Regions from separate parts of the Sphingomonas sp. NPDC079357 genome, predicted to be linked through region 1. Evidence: riboswitches for the same ligand, from Rfam matches in the RefSeq annotation. Region 1 holds a riboswitch; each other region holds the start of a gene.
The links. A riboswitch is a leader RNA that binds a small molecule or an ion and turns the genes downstream of it on or off. The one in region 1 is predicted to bind cobalamin.
Positions count from the first base shown of each region.

Region 2: another riboswitch for cobalamin. It lies ahead of ACI2JO_RS05625 (TonB-dependent receptor plug domain-containing protein); the one in region 1 lies ahead of ACI2JO_RS16330 (putative oxygenase MesX).
Region 3: another riboswitch for cobalamin. It lies ahead of ACI2JO_RS15550 (ABC transporter substrate-binding protein); the one in region 1 lies ahead of ACI2JO_RS16330 (putative oxygenase MesX).

Region 1 covers NZ_JBJDOM010000006.1:123,968-129,282, forward strand. The annotation lists gene ACI2JO_RS16315 (hypothetical protein) at 307-642, shown strand; gene ACI2JO_RS16320 (hypothetical protein) at 678-809, shown strand; gene ACI2JO_RS16325 (methionine synthase) at 969-1,997, opposite strand; gene ACI2JO_RS16330 (putative oxygenase MesX) at 2,026-3,012, opposite strand; cobalamin riboswitch at 3,134-3,357, opposite strand; gene ACI2JO_RS16335 (threonine aldolase family protein) at 3,579-4,583, shown strand; gene ACI2JO_RS16340 (DMT family transporter) at 4,580-5,315, shown strand, end outside.
Region 2 covers NZ_JBJDOM010000001.1:1,199,096-1,204,410, forward strand. The annotation lists gene ACI2JO_RS05615 (hypothetical protein) at 1-261, opposite strand, end outside; gene msrB (peptide-methionine (R)-S-oxide reductase MsrB) at 316-765, opposite strand; cobalamin riboswitch at 880-1,067, shown strand; gene ACI2JO_RS05625 (TonB-dependent receptor plug domain-containing protein) at 1,231-3,174, shown strand; gene ACI2JO_RS05630 (DUF1636 domain-containing protein) at 3,343-3,753, shown strand; gene cobT (nicotinate-nucleotide--dimethylbenzimidazole phosphoribosyltransferase) at 3,753-4,760, shown strand; gene ACI2JO_RS05640 (histidine phosphatase family protein) at 4,757-5,305, shown strand; gene cobS (adenosylcobinamide-GDP ribazoletransferase) at 5,302-5,315, shown strand, end outside.
Region 3 covers NZ_JBJDOM010000005.1:173,084-178,398, reverse strand. The annotation lists gene ACI2JO_RS15570 (protein-L-isoaspartate O-methyltransferase) at 1-508, opposite strand, end outside; tRNA gene ACI2JO_RS15565 (tRNA-Cys) at 651-724, shown strand; gene ACI2JO_RS15560 (ABC transporter ATP-binding protein) at 735-1,511, opposite strand; gene ACI2JO_RS15555 (FecCD family ABC transporter permease) at 1,508-2,470, opposite strand; gene ACI2JO_RS15550 (ABC transporter substrate-binding protein) at 2,467-3,300, opposite strand; cobalamin riboswitch at 3,380-3,559, opposite strand; gene ACI2JO_RS15545 ((deoxy)nucleoside triphosphate pyrophosphohydrolase) at 3,559-3,945, opposite strand; gene ACI2JO_RS15540 (Flp family type IVb pilin) at 3,990-4,190, shown strand; gene ACI2JO_RS15535 (Flp family type IVb pilin) at 4,341-4,514, shown strand; gene ACI2JO_RS15530 (acetyl-CoA carboxylase carboxyltransferase subunit alpha) at 4,592-5,315, opposite strand, start outside.

The DNA of each region.
Region 1 (5,315 bases):
CACATAACGGCACGTGCGATGACAAGGCCGGGAGGATAGCGGGCCATCGCGCCAGGTAACACCGGCGGAGGATGCCTCCGCCACAATGTCTGACTTCAGGGGATTGTGTTGGAGAAGTCGGGGTCTGATCCGAATCCTTGCCCCGCCCATCAGCGAAAACCCCGGCCTAGCCGCGCGGCTTCGCGATTTAGGACGGCTTCGGCCACGAGGCACAAAACTTTCTCGGATCGAACTTAGAATCAAGCAGACTCAAAGCGTAACGTTTTGCGATCAGGGCGCCACGCCCGGCTTCAAGGGCGGAAGTTCATGAAATTGCAATCCGTTGCGCTCGCACTCGGTACTTGCCTGGTCAGCGCGCCGACGCTCGCGGACACCGACGTGTCAACCGGCGGGGGCGGCTGCGCGTCAGACGTGTCGTTCACCGGTGGATCGTCGCTCGTCAGCTGCTATGGCCGCGACAACGGCAACGTGCTGAGCAACAGCGCCAACTCGAACACTACCGCCAATGCCGCGCTCGATGCGCTTGGCTGTACCAGCGCCGACATCAAGTATGGCGCCATCCCGGCACAGATAAAGGTTTCGGTTGGCTCGCAAGCCGGCTCGACGATCAGCTTCACCGAAGCGCTGAACGGGATCACCTAACCTGGGGTGCATATGGGCAATGGCGGCCGAATGGCGTGGGCAAGAGCACGACCTTCTACAAGATCGATGCCGTCAATCTGACGTCGATCACGCTCAACCCCTCGGGCGGTTCGGGCGCTACCGTGTTCGTCACGAGCACCGCCGCCGTCCCAAAGCCCGCCACCTAGGCGATGATGATCCTGGGCTTCGGCGTGATCGGCTATGCCATGCGCCGCAAGACGGTGTTGCGCTTCGTTTGATCGGACACGATTGATCGGAAAGGGCCGTGGGGGCGATCCCGCGCCCCTTTCCCGTTCGAGCCCGCGGTCCAGCCGCGCGAGGGATCGTCAGTCCTGCAATTCCGCACGGACGATCGCGGCCCCGGCCGCCAGCGCATGCAGCTTCCCGCGCGCAACATCGCGTGACAGCGGCGCCATGCCGCAATTGGTGGCGGGAAGCAGCTTGTCGGCATCCACGAACGCCAGCGCCTTGCGCAGCGTGTCGGCGACCTGCTCCGGCGTTTCGACCGTCTCGGTAGCCACGTCGATCGCGCCGACCATCACCTTCTTGCCGCGGACCAGTTCGACCAGCTCCATCGGCACCCGCGAATTCTGACACTCGAGCGAGATGATGTCGATCGTCGACGCCTGCAGACGGGGGAAGGTCCGTTCATACTGCCGCCATTCGGATCCGAGCGTCTTCTTCCAGTCGGTATTGGCCTTGATCCCATAGCCATAGCAGATGTGCACCGCCGTCTCGGCCGTCAGCCCTTCGGCCGCGCGTTCCAGGGTCTCGATTCCCCAGTCGTTCGCCTCGTCGAAGAAGACGTTGAACGCCGGCTCATCGAACTGGATGATGCCGACGCCCGCCGCCTCCAGTTCGCGCGCTTCCTCGTTCAGGATGCACGCGAATTCCCACGCCAGCTTCTCGCGGCTGCGGTAATGGTCGTCGTGGAGCGTATCGATCATCGTCATCGGCCCCGGCAGCGTCCATTTGATTGGCTGATCGGTCTGCGCGCGCAGGAACCTGGCGTCCTCGACGAACACCGGCGACGGGCGCGACACCGCGGCGGTGACGGTCGGCACGCTGGCGTCATAGCGATTGCGGATTCTGACCACCTCGCGCCTGCTGAAATCGACCCCGCTCAGATGCTCGACGAAGGTCGTGACGAAATGCTGGCGGGTCTGCTCGCCGTCGCCGACGATCGTGATCCCGGCCTGCCGCTGATCGTCGACCGCCAGCCGCAGCGCGTCACGCTTGCCGCTCGCCAGTTCCGCCCCCTCCAGCTTCCACGGCGACCACAGCGTTTCGGGCTGTGCCAGCCATCCCGGCTTCGGCAGGCTGCCTGCGGTCGTCGTCGGCAATAATGTCGTCATGGTCAGTACCTTCTCGCAATCGTCGGGATTAAAGCGCGCCGCTCGCGGACCAGCGCGCAAGTGCTGCGCCATGCGGCTTGATGAATTGCTCTTCGGCAAATCGGCCCTGCTCGACCGCCAGCCGACTGCGTTCCTCGCGATCATAGACGATGCGCGTGAGCGAATAATCCTGATAGGTCAGGCTCGGCCGGTATTGTTCGGCGGCGACTGAATTGGCATTGTAGATCTCGGGCCGATAGATTTTCTGGAACGTCTCCATCGTGCTGATCGTGCTGGCGAGTTCCAGATCGGTATAATCGCCGACCAGATCACCGATGTGATAGAAGGCCAGTGGCGCGACGCCGTGCGGCGGCATGAAATATCGCGCGCTCATTCCCATTTTTGCGAAATAGCCGTCGGTCGGGGAGATATCGGCGGTGCGATATTCGACGCCGAGGATCGGATGGACATTCGCAGTGCGCTGATAAGCCTGCTTGCTCGACACGCTCAGGCAGATCACCGGCGGCTTGGTAAAATTGTCGCGATAGGCGGCCGAGGTCAAAAAGCGTTTGAAAAGGTTGCCGTGCAGATCACCGAATTCTTCAGGCGGGCGACCATGGCCGTTGCTTCGTGAATGCTCCGGCAACACGACGCTGAAGTCGTAATCGCGGATATACGACGAGAAGTTGTTGCCGACCATGCCGTCGGTGCGGGTGCCCCTGCGCCGATCGACCACCGCGGTGTGCAGAATCTCGATCAGCGGAAAGGCATCATCGGCACCACCGTCCGCGATTTGCAGCGCGGCCGAGATGATCCGCAACTCGACCTTATATCGGTCTCCAGCCGGATTATCCCAATGCATCAATGAATTAAATCGATGATCGATCATCGCGAGCGTCTTGCGCAGATTGTCCTGACGACACGCGCCGCGCGCCAGGTTCGCGAAATTGGTAGTGATGCGGGTATTGTCGGCGGGACGATAATCCTCGTCGAAGGCGATGCTGCTGATCGTGAACGTGAAGCCGCTATTCGTCATGACTCACCTGCTTGTACGGGCAGGGATCACGGAAGAGCGCGCCAGGCGTGATCCGGCGTGGGCGGCGATACGCCACGCGCCATGCGTCGAGCGCGATCCGCCGGAGGAACCCCCGTCCGAGGAACGTTATAGCGTCGGAGGCAGGTCTCCTGGCTCACGGGTCAACACGGTGGCTCCGGCCTTCCCGGGCGCCTCGCGGGCGCCCAGTGACACGAATTGGAGCCGCCGCTCGCCGCTTACAGTTGCGGGGGCAGCGCCGGACTCTGCCCCGAAAGGCATCACCGGCTTCCCGTCTTAGCCCCATCGCCACGCCTGGGATGAGGAACCTCGACGAACGGGTTGGACACGATCGGCGACACGCTGTCAACAGTGATATAAAGATATCCTTATGTCTTGATATCCAGCAACCCGCCCGGCCAGGCTTTTGGAGCGACCGGGTGACGGTCCATTTCCGCGATCCGACGACACTGGTCCGCCCCGCCAGCGGGTCGCCCGACCCACTGCGCGGCGTCGTCCCCGCCGCAAGCATATTGACCCGCCCGCATGCCTGTCCGAAGGCACGGATCATGCGCTTCTTTTCCGACAACGCCGCCCCGGTTCACCCTGCCGTGCTGGGCGCAATCGCCGCGGCCGACATGCTCGACACTGCCTATGACGGCGATCGCTGGTCGAAGGCGCTCGACGAACGTTTCTCGGCGCTGTTCGAAACCGCCGTGCGCGTGTTGTGGGTGCCGAGCGGCACCGCCGCCAATTGCCTCGCGCTCGCCGCCTTGTGCCCGCCGCACGGGTCGGTGGTCTGCCACCGCGAGGCGCATATCCAGAATGACGAATGCGGCGCACCCGAATTCTACACGCATGGCGCCAAGCTGCTGCTGGCCGAGGGCGCCGGCGCCAAGCTGACCCCCATCACCGCCGCGGCGGTGCTTGATCGCCAGCGCTATGACGTCCACCAACAGCGCCCGCACGCGCTGTCGATCACCAACGCCACTGAATATGGCCGCGTCTACACGCCCGCCGAGGTGGCGGCGCTCGGCGCGCTGGCGAAAGAGCGCAGGCTCGGCTTCCATATCGACGGCGCACGCTTCGCCAATGCGGTCGTCTCGACCGGTGCGTCACCCGCCGACCTCACGTGGCGCGGCGGGGCGGATGTGCTCAGCTTCGGCTTCGTCAAAAACGGTGGCATGAACGCCGAGGCGTTGGTGTTCTTCGATCACGCCCTCGCCGACGCGACGCTCTATCGCCGCAAGCGCGCCGGGCATCTATTGTCAAAGGGTCGCTATCTCGCCGCGCAATTGCTCGCGATGCTCGATGACGACGTGTGGTTGAAGTGCGCGCGCAACGCCAATGCCGGCGCGGCGCTGCTCGCGCAGGCGGCGGGCGCGCGGCTGCTCCACCCGGTCGAGGCAAACGAAGTGTTTCTGCGCGTCACCGCCGATGAGGCCGCGCGCCTGCGCACCGCCGGATTCGATTTCTACGACTGGGGCGTGGGTGAGGCGCGGCTGGTGGTCAGCTGGAACCAGCGGCCTGCGGACATCCGCCCGCTTGCCGACGCGATCGCCGCGCTCGGATGAGTCCCGCCGATCCACCCAACAGCACCCGCGCTGCGGTGCTGGTGCCGTTCGCGCTGGTGGTACTGATCTGGGGCTCGACCTGGATCGTGATCCGCGACCAGCTCCACGGCGGCGCGGTCGCGGTGCCGGCGAGCTGGTCGGTCAGCTACCGCTTTCTCGTCGCCGGCGTGACGCTGGCGGCGGTGGCGGCGTGGCAGCGCGCCCCCGGCACGCGCGTGTTGTTCGGGCAATCCGGTTTCTGGCGCTTCGCCGCATTGCTCGGCGTCTTCCAGTTCGTGCTCAACTTTAACTTCGTTTATCGCGCCGAGGAGCATATCACCTCGGGACTGGTCGCGGTGATCTTCGCGCTGCTACTCGTCCCTAACGCCCTGTTCGCCCGCATCTTTCTTGGGCAGCGGCTCGGGCGGCAATTGCTGGTCGGATCCGCGATTGCGATGGGCGGGGTGGCGCTGCTGTTCATCAAGGAAGCGCGCAGCGATCCCGGCGGGCCGGCCGAATCGCTGATCGGCATCGCCTTCACCCTCTGCGCGATCCTGTCCGCCTCCACCGCCAACGTCATGCAGGCGACAAAGACCGCGACGCGCTATCCGATGATCCCGACGCTCGCCACCGCGATGCTGATCGGCGCGGCGATCGACGCCGGCTGGGCGTGGGGTACCACCGGCGCGCCGGTCTTCGATCTCCGCCCCGGCTATGTCGCGGGCGTGCTGTACCTCGGCATTGTCGCCTCGG
Region 2 (5,315 bases), on a different contig from region 1:
GACGCGCTGCTCGCCGGTGCGGGCGAGCGCGCCGGTGCTCTGGCGGCGGCGCGGGCGCGCCTCGCGTTCCTCGACCAGCGTGGCGCGGCGCTGTTCCTCCTCGACGCGGCGGGCGGTGCGCGCCTCCTCGCGGAGCCGCGACGCCGCCTCGCGATCGACGGCGCGCTGCTCGGTACGCGCGAGCGCGCTGGCGACCCGTTCCTGCGCGCGCCGTTCGCGCTCCCCGGCGCGGCGCGCCGCGCGTTCCTCCCAATCGTTCATGCCGCCCCTCGTCGAAAGCGCGGCGTCAAAGCGCCACGCGTCGATCAGGTCAAGTCAGCCGACATCCTCGACCTGATCGAGATACGCGCCATAGCCCTGCGCTTCCATCTCCTCACGCGGCACGAAGCGCAGCGCGGCGGAGTTGATGCAGTAACGCAAACCTCCGCGATCGCGCGGTCCATCCTCGAACACATGGCCAAGGTGGCTGTCCGCGCCCGCCGAGCGCACCTCGGTGCGGACCATGCCATGCGTGGCGTCGTGCAGCTCGGTGACGCGCGCGGCGTCGATCGGGCGCGTAAAACTGGGCCAGCCGCAATGCGACTCGTACTTGTCGGCGGAGGCGAACAGCGGCTCGCCCGAGACGATATCGACATAGATGCCCGCGCGCTTGTTGCCGAGATACTCTCCCGTGCCGGGCCGCTCGGTCCCGCTCTGCTGCGTCACATAGAATTGCTCGGGCGTCAGCTTGGCCAGCGCCTCGTCGGTCTTCGTGTAATCGGTCATATGCTTGTCCTTGATGTCGGCCGGCTGGGCGGCGGGGCCGGGCTGCGCGGGAGATGGGGTCTGCGCCTCGCCGCCGCAACGGCGCCGCGATTGACCCGCGCTGCGCCCCCGGCTAGGGCGCGCGCCGCGACAGGTTCCCCTTGACCGGGGATCAAAAGGGAACGGGTAAACCCCGGCTGCCCCTGCAACTGTAAGCGGCGAGCCCGCGCGCCACACGCCATTGGCCCCACCGGGCTGAGAAGGCGGCGCGCATCGGCGACGACCCGTGAGCCAGGAGACCTGCCTGTTCGTGATCGTCCTTCGCTCGGCCAGGGTGCGCCGAACGGACGGGAAGGCCGCACGGGGCAAACCCGGCGGACGAACCCAGCGTGACGATAATCACCGCCGTGGGCGGTCGACGCCGCGGGTTCGCTCGCGCGCGGCGACACGCCCCCGGCTTCACGTCGTCACAAGGGGTTATCAACAATGTTCCATCGTCTCGCCGCCCTCCCGCTGCTCCTCTGCTCGACGGCGGCGTTCGCGCAGGAAGCGCCGCGTCCCGACGCTGCCGCGACCGATACCGGCGCCGACATCGTCGTCGCCGCCAACCGCGCCCCGGTCGAGGCCGATCGCGTCGCCGCCTCGGTCACCGTGCTCGACAAGAACGCGATCGACCGCGCGCAGGATCTGTCGGTCGCCGACCTGCTGCTGCGCACGCCCGGCGTCTCGCTGTCGCGCAACGGCGGCTATGGCACCAGCACCTCGCTGCGCATCCGCGGCGCGGAGGCCGACCAGACCGTCGTCGTCATCGACGGGGTCAAGATCAACGATCCGTCCTCGCCCGGCGGCGGCTACAATTTCGCCAACCTGCTGATCGGCGATGCGTCGCGGATCGAGGTGTTGCGCGGGCCGCAGTCGATCCTGTGGGGCAGCCAGGCGATCGGCGGCGTCGTCAACATCGTCACCCCGCTGCCGACCGCCACGCTCGAAGGCAGCATCGACCTCGAGGGCGGCTCGCGCGAGACGGTCAGCGCGCGCGCCGCGCTCGGCGGCACCACTGGCCCGCTCGCGTGGCGCGTCGGCGCGCAGACCTTCACCACCGACGGCATCTCCGCGCTGGCGGCGGGCACCGAGCGCGACGGCTACCGCAACCAGAATGTGCAGGCGCGCGCCGTTCTGACGATCGCGCCCGGCATCAGCGCCGACCTGCGCGGTTCCTATGCCAACGGCCGCAACGACTTCGACGGCTTCAGCGGCGACACCCCCGAATATGGCCTGACCCGCGAGTTCGTCGGCTATGCCGGCCTCAACATCGACCTGTTCGACGCGCGGCTGCGCAACCGCTTCGGTTATGGCTACACCGACACCGATCGCGACAATTACAATCCTGATCAGGTGCAGCAGACGCAGACCTTCGCCGCGCTCGGCCGCAACCATCGCCTCGAATATCAGGGTACGCTCGCGGTCACCAAGGGCGTCGACGCGGTGTTCGGAGTCGAGAACGAGGTCAGCCGCTTCAGCACCGCTTCCTCCGACTTCTCCCCACCCTATGCGCTCGGCACCCCGGCCGGCGGCCGCGCCGAGCTGACCAGCTTCTACGGCCAGCTCAACCTCTCGCCGCTCGACGGGCTGACGCTCAACGGCGGCGTGCGCCACGACGATCACAGCCGCTTCGGCACCCAAACGCTGTTCGCGGGCGGCGCGAACTGGGTGCTGCCGACCGGCACCGTGCTGCGCGCCAGCTACAGCGAGGGTTTCAAGGCGCCGACCCTGTACCAGCTCTTCTCGGAATACGGTAATCAGGCGCTCAACCCCGAGCGCGCCAAGGGCTGGGAGGCCGGCGCCGAGCAGCGCTTCATGGACGGTCGCTACGCGCTCGGCGGCACCTATTTCGAGCGCCGCAGCCGCGACCAGATCGTCTACACCGGCTGCAATTCCGGCACCACCGACCCGCTCTGTTTCGTGCCGGGTTCGACCACCGAGCAGCGTTTCGGCTATTACCAGAATGTCGCGCGCGCCTTCGCGCGCGGCGTCGAGGCGGTCGCGCGCGCGCAGGTCGGTGAACACCTCAGCCTCGACGGCAATTACAGCTGGGTGCTGTCGGAGGACCGCTCGCCGGGCCGCACCTTCGGCAACTGGCTGCCGCGTCGCCCGCGCGACACCGCCAACGTGTCTGCGACCTACACGTTCGCGGAGTCCGGCTCGTTCGGCGTTGCGGCGCGATTCGCGGGCAAGTCGTTCGACAATGCCAGCAACGCCACCCGGCTGGACGGCTACACACTGGTCGATCTGCGCGGCGAGCTGCCGTTGTCGGGCAATGTCCGGCTGTTCGCGCGCGTCGAGAATCTGTTCGACGAACGCTACCAGACGATCGCCCGCTACGGCACGCTCGGCCGCAGCGTCTACGCCGGCCTGCGCGGGCGTTTCTGATTGCCCGTGGTGGTCGAGCGCAACCTCCCCTCCCTCCGTCGCCCCGGACTTGATCCGGGGCCCCGCTTCGTGGCGTTCCGGGGAAAGCGCGGAAGGGCGAACCAACGTTGCACCCCCATCATGGCGAGCGACGCGCGGAACGGGATCGCCCATGCCTGAGACGCTGACATGACCCTCATCCCCGTCGAGGACGGTCCCGCCGTGGTGGCCTGCAACAGCTGCCGCCACTCGGCGACCGCGCGCGACGGCGCGGACGGCCAGCGCGGCGGCGCAACGCTCGCGACCGCGCTGCGCATTGTGCAGGCGCGCGACCCGCGTTTCGCCGACATCGCCGTGCAGGAAATGCCATGCCTGTTCGCCTGCGACCGGCATTGCACGATCCATCTGCGCGCGCCCGGCAAGATCGGCTATGTGCTCGGCGATTTCACCCCCGACGAGAACGCCGCGGACGCGATCATGACCTTCATGCGCCATTATATCGACAGTGCGACCGGGCAGGTGCCCTATGCCTTGTGGCCGGCGGGCGTGAAGGGGCATTTCATCGTCCGCGTGCCCCCCGCCGGTCAGGTCGTCGCGTGATGCGCTTCGAGTCGATTGCCGCCTTCGACGCCGCGCTGGCCGAGCTGCCCGCCCCCGATGCCGCCACCCGTGCGGCGGCGGCGGCGCGACAGGCGAAGCTGACCAAGCCTGCGGGCTCGCTGGGTCGCCTGGAAGAAATCGCGCTGTTCATGGCCGGATGGCAGCGCGATGCCCGCCCGCGGCTCGATGACGGGCGCGTGGTGATCTTCGCGGGCAATCACGGCGTCGCCGCGCGCGGGGTCAGCGCGTTCCCGCCCGCCGTGACCGCACAGATGATCGCCAATTTTCGTGACGGCGGCGCGGCGATCAATGCGCTCGCGGTGGCCGCCGGCCTGTCGCTGACCGTCGTGCCGCTGTCGCTCGACCAGCCCACCGGCGACATCACGCATGCCCCCGCGATGAGCGTGGCGGAATGTCTCGACGCGCTTGATGCCGGCGCGGCGGCGGTGCGGCCCGGCACCGATCTGCTGATCCCGGGTGACATGGGGATCGGCAACACGACCCCCGCCGCCGCCTTGTGCGCCGCCAGCATGGGCGGCTGCGGCGCCGACTGGGTCGGGCCTGGCACCGGCGTCCACGGCGCGGCGCTTGCGGCCAAGGTCGCGGCGGTCGACGCCGCGCTTGCCTGCCATGCCGATGCGACCACCCCCTTCGAGCGGCTGCGCCGGCTGGGCGGGCGCGAGATCGCCGCGATCGCGGGTGCGGTGCTCGCCGCGCGTCACGCGCGGATCCCGGTGCTGCTCGACGGCTTCATCGTCGGCGCCGCGCTCGCCCCGCTCGCCGCCGCGCGCCCGCGGATCGTCGATCATTGCCTCGCCGGTCATGTCTCGGGCGAGCCGGGTCATGCGCGGCTGCTCGAACGGCTCGGTCTGACCGCGCTGCTCCGGCTCGACATGCGGCTCGGCGAGGCGAGCGGCGCGGCGGTCGCGGCCAGCATCGTCCGCGCCGCACTCGCCGCGCACGATCAGATGGCGACCTTCGATCAGGCCGGCGTGACGCAGGCGTGAGCGAGGCGCGCACCGTCCACCTGCTGCGCCACGGCGCGACGGTGCGACCGGGGCTGTTGCTCGGACATCTCGACGTCGCCATCACCGCGCCGGGCATCGCCGATTGCGTCCGCGTCGCCGCCGGCGTGACGTTCACGCAGGTGGTCAGCTCCGACCTGTCGCGCGCCGCCGCCTGCGCCGCCGCGCTCGGCGCGCCGGTCCGCCACGATGCGCGCTGGCGCGAACTCGATTTCGGCGCATGGGACGGCCGCGATCCCGCCACCCTCCCCGCCGACGCGCTCGCCGCCTTCTGGCACGATCCCGATGCCAACCCGCCCCCTGGCGGCGAGCGCTGGTCGGCGCTGGTCGCCCGGGTGGCAGCCGCGCTCGCCGACCTCCCCGACGCGACGCTGGCCGTCACCCACGGCGGCGCGATCCGCGCCGCGCTCGCCAGCGCCTGCGGCTTCGACGCGCGGCAGGTCTGGGCGTTCGACCTGCCCTGCGCCGCGCTGCTGACCCTGAAGCTATGGCCCGATACGGCTCAGATCGTCGCGCTGCGGACGTGACCCGCCTCTG
Region 3 (5,315 bases), on a different contig from region 1:
ACGCCAGCGTCGACGGCAGCTCCTCGATCGCGCCGTCGACGATCAGTACGTCATAGGGCGCGCCGGCCGGATGGCCGTGCTCCAGCGGCCCTTCGACCAGCGTGACGTTAGGGGTCTGCGCCAGCGCGTCGCGCGCATGCGCGGCCAGCGCGGGAAGTGATTCCACGGCGACCACCTCGGCGACCAGCGACGCCAGCACCGCGGCGGTATAGCCCGCCGCCGCGCCGATCAGCAGCACGCGGTCACCCGGCTGCAACCGCGCCTGCACCAGCAGCCGCGCGGTGGCGAGCGGCGTGTTGAGCGCGCGCCCCTGCCCCAGCTCGACCGCGCGATCGACATAGGCGAGCGCGGCGGCGTGCGCGGGCACAAAGCGCTCCCGCGGCACCTCGGCCATCGCCGCGACGATGCGCGGATCGTTGACCTGCGTGGTGCGCAACTGGCTGGCGACCATCGCCTGGCGCATCGCGGTGAAATCGTCATTCCGGAGAGCGGGGGCGGAGAGGGTCATGAGCCGTCCTGTGGCATAGCTGTTTTATCGATGCAACACACGTTGCGCCAACGGGCTTGTATCGCGCGCGGAACACACTTTGCAATCGGCGGCTTGACATCATGCCGCCACGCCCGCATCTGCGCGCCCTCACCGGCCTCGAGGCGCGATGGCGGAGTGGTGACGCAGAGGACTGCAAATCCTTGCACCCGGGTTCGATTCCCGGTCGCGCCTCCAGCGGCCCGTGTCATCCGGGCCGCCCGACCGGAACAATGTAGCGCTGCCCCGTGGCGGTGATGCCGGTCTCGACGGTCAGCCCGTAGGTCTCGCCGACCAGCGCGGCGGTCAGCACGTCCTCCGCCGCCCCGGACGCCACCACGCGACCGTCACGTAGCAGCACGACATCGTCCGCCAGCCGCGCCGCGAGGTTCAGGTCGTGGACCACCAGCACCACCCCGCTACCCCCCGCCGCAACCGCGCGAAGCTGCGCGCCGACCTCGAGCTGGTGCGCCGGGTCAAGGCTGGCGAGCGGCTCGTCGGCGAGCAGCCACTCGGGCTGTCCGGCGAGCACCCGCGCCAGCAAGGCGCGCGCGCGCTCCCCGCCCGACAGATGCTCGACCCCGCGCCGCGCGAAGCCGGTCATGCCGGTCGCGGCAAGCGCCGCCTCCACCGCGACGCGGTCCGCAGCCGTCTCGCCCCAGCGCCCGCGCCACGGCAGTCGCCCGAGTGCGACCAGCGTCGCCACGTCGATGTTCCAGTGCACGTCCGCCGCCTGCGGCAGAAAGCCGATCCGCCGCGCCCGTGCCTGCGCCGACAGCGCCCGCACGTCGGCCCCATCCAGCGCCGCACGCCCGGTCGCGGGTACGTGCAGCCCGGCGAGGCACGCCAGCAGGCTGCTCTTCCCCGCCCCGTTCGGGCCGAGCAGCGCGGTGACACGCCCGCCCGCAAAGGCGGCATCGACCGACTCCAGAACGGTCTTGCCGCCTAGCGTCAGCGTGACGCCTTCCGCTGACAGCATGCTCATGCCAGCCGCCGCCGCATCGCGATCAGCAGGTAGAGGAAGAACGGCCCGCCCAGCATCGACATCGCGATCCCGAGTCGCAGCTCGCTGACCGTCGGGGCCAGCCGCACGAGGCTGTCCGCCAGCGTCAGCAGCAACGCACCGGCCAGCGCAGCGGGCAGCAAGGTCGCGGACGGGCGATGCCCCGCAAACGGCCGGACGAGATGCGGCACGATCAGCCCGACGAATCCGATTACCCCCGCCGCCGCCACCGACGCGCCGACCGTCAGCGCGACGCCGACGATCACCGCCAGTTGCAGTCGCCGTGGATCGACTCCCATCGACCGCGCCGCCTGTTCGCCCAGCGTCAGCGCGTCGAGCGACCGCGCGGTCCGTGCCAGCACCGCCAGCCCCAGCGCGATCAGTGGCACCGACACCATCACCTCGTCCCAGCTCCGGTCGGTCAGCGCGCCCATCAGCCATGTCATGATCTCCGACGCGGCGAAGGGCGTCGGCGCGAGGCTGAGCGCCAGCGCGGTCAGCGAGCCGGTGATACTGGTCAGAATCATCCCCGCGAGCGTGAACAGGATCAGGCTGCCCGACCGCCCCGCGATCAGCGCAAGCGCCCCCATCGTGACCGCGGCGCCGGTCAACGCGAAACCAGGCAACAGCCACGTCTGCGCCGCGTAACCGAAATACAGCGAGCACACCGCCCCGAACGCCGCCCCGGACGACACGCCGAACAGCCCCGGATCGGCGAGCGGGTTGCGCAGATAGCCCTGCATCGTCGCCCCCGACATGCCCAGCGCCGCGCCGACCGCCAGCGCAAGGATCGTGCGCGGCAGTCGCAGCTCGACGATGATGATCGAGCGCGGATCGGCGGCGGTCCAGCCGTCGAGCGGCACCCACACCTTGCCCGCCGCCACCGACAGCATGGCGACGAGCAGCACGCCCACTGCCAGCAGCATCGTCGCGCGCGTCATCGTGCCGCCACCTGCGCGCGCACGGCCCGCAACCGCGCTATCGCATCGACGATCGTCGGCCCGCCGCAATTCATCAGCCGCCCGGCGAACGGCGCGATCGTCACGCGCGTTCCCAGCCGCCGCAATGCGCGATGCCGCTCCATCCGCTCCCCCGCCCCTTGCGCGGCGGCGACCGACAGCACGACGCGCGGCGGATCAGCGAGCAGATATTCCAGCGGCAAAACGTCCCAGCGCTTCAGCCCATAGCCCGCGCTCGCGTTGCGAAACCCGGCCAGCCGCAGCATTTCGTCGGGCAGCGTCCCTGCCCCCGGCACCAGCCCGCCCGGCCCGAAGATGACCGCCGGCACCGGGCGCACGGCGGCGGGATGTGCGGCCGCGGTGATCCGCCCGGCCAGCGCCGCTCCCCGCGCGGGATGCCCGATCGCGTCCGCAAGATCACGCACCTGCTGTGCGCTCTCCGCGATCGAGTCGGGCAGCGCGAATTGCCGCAGCCTGATATGCATCCGCGTCAGCGCCGCGACCGTGGCAGGCGCGACATGCCCGCTCGCCACGACCAGATCGGGACGCAACGCCACCACTTCCTCCGCCGTCCCCGAGGTCGCCGGAAAGCGCCGCGCCCAGGCGATCGGCACCGAGGTGGCGCGCGGATCGTGCGAATAGTGGCTGACCGCCGCGATCTGCGCCGGATCGGCGACCTGCATCAGCATCGCGTCTAGACAGGGGTTAATCGACACGACGCGCGGGGCTCGCGCCGGTGCCGCACCGGTCAGCGCCGGCACGGCCAAGGCGACCGCCGCCACGCGCACAATTCGAGAATATCTGTCGCTCAATCCGTCATCCCCACGCCGACCCGACCCGTTCGTCGTCGCGCGGGAAAATTCCCGATCGCCCGGCACACCCCGTCCGCGCGAAGGACAACCGCGATCGGGCAGGTCTCCTGGCTCCCGGGTCGTCGCCGTTCGCCCGGCCTTCCCGGAACGCACGCGATCCAGTGGCACACGGGGGGCGAGCGGCTCGCCGGTCACAGTTGCGGGGGCAGCTCCGGATCGTTGCCTACCGGATTCCCTCACCTGATCGCATCGCCGGGCCTAGCCGTCCGCCAGGGCGCGGGCAAGCGCCGCCAGCAGCGGCACGTCGACCGGCGGCATCGGCAGCCGTGCCAGCACCGGCGGGCGCTCCCAGCACAGCGCCTCCGCCGCCAGCGCCCGCGGTTCGCCACGCCACGCGACGCAGTGATACAGCAGCATCGTCACCGGCATGTCGGTGGCAAAGCCGAGCGGCATCAGCGCGTCGACTGCCACCCCGATCGCCAGCTCCTCGTCCAGCTCCCGAACCAGCGCAGCGGCGGGATGCTCGCCGGGCTCCACCTTGCCGCCGGGGAATTCCCACAGCCCGCCATGGCGTTTGTCGCGCGGACGTTGCTGCATCAGACAGCGCCCGTCCGCATCCACCAACGCCGCGGCGACCACCAGCATCGCTTTCGATCCTTCCTTAACCTGCCGCGGCTATCCTGCCGCCCATGCCACGTCCAGCCGCCCGCCGCTCCCGGTCCGACTTGCTTCGGTCGCTCGCCCGACAGTCGCGCGGCGCAACGGTGGTTGAATACGGGCTGATCGTCGCGCTGATCGCGCTCGCCGCGATCGGCGGCATGTCCGCGATCGGCCATCCGGTGACCGGGCTGTTCGCGTCGATCAACAGCAATCTGACGATGGTGCGTTAGCGCGCGAGGATCTGCGCTGTCCCAGGTTGCTGAACAAAATCATAGGCTCGCACTTAAACCTTTATCAACCCTGCGCTTCTAGAACGATCACTGATGGACCTGAACGGGACGTCGGCGGGTACAGAATTTAGGTTGCTACTGGAGATCGACATGCAGAAGATTCGCTCGTTCCTGAAGAACAGCAAGGGCGCGACCGCGATCGAATACGGGCTCATCGCTGCCCTGATCGCGGTGGCTGCGATCGCCGCGATGCGCGGCATCGGCACGCAGCTCAACACCACCTTCTCCAACGTTCAGACGAAGATGGCGAACAATCCGGGCTAAGCGTTGAACGACGGTAACCAATAGGGCGGCGGGACAATGGTCCCGCCGCCCTTTTCTTTGTCACATTCACCGGGCGCCTAGCCGACGCGCCCCATCTTCAGAAACTTCATACGGCGATCCTGCCGCAGCGCGTCCGGCGTCAGCAACGCCAGATCCCGCAGCATCCGCTCGAGGCAATCGCCCAGCGCGCGGATCGCGCCGTCGCGGTCACGATGCGCGCCGCCCAGCGGCTCGGGGACGATCGCGTCGATCACGCCCAACGCCTTCAGGTCCTGCGCGGTCACCTTCATCGCTTCCGCAGCGTCAGGGGCCTTGTCGGCGGTCCGCCACAGGATCGACGCACAGCCCTCGGGCGAGATCACCGAATAGACCGCATGCTCGAACATCAGCACGCGATTGCCGCTCGCCAGCGCGATCGCGCCGCCCGAGCCGCCTTCGCCGACCACCGCCGCGACCATCGGCACGCCGAGCGCGAGGCACGCCTCGGTCGAGCGCGCGATCGCTTCCGCCTGCCCGCGCTCCTCGGCCTGGATACCCGGAAACGCGCCGGACGTATCGACCAGCGTCACCACCGGCAGCCCGAAGCGATCGGCCATCTCCAGCAAGCGGATCGCCTTGCGATAGCCCTCCGGCTTGCCCATCCCGAAATTGTGGCGCAACCGGCTGGCGGTGTCGTCACCCTTCTCATGGCCCAGCACCATCACGCGCTGCCCGCGAAAGGTCGCAAAGCCACCCAAGATCGCCTGATCGTCACCGAACGCGCGATCGCCGGCCAGCGGTACGAATTCGTCGAACAGCCCG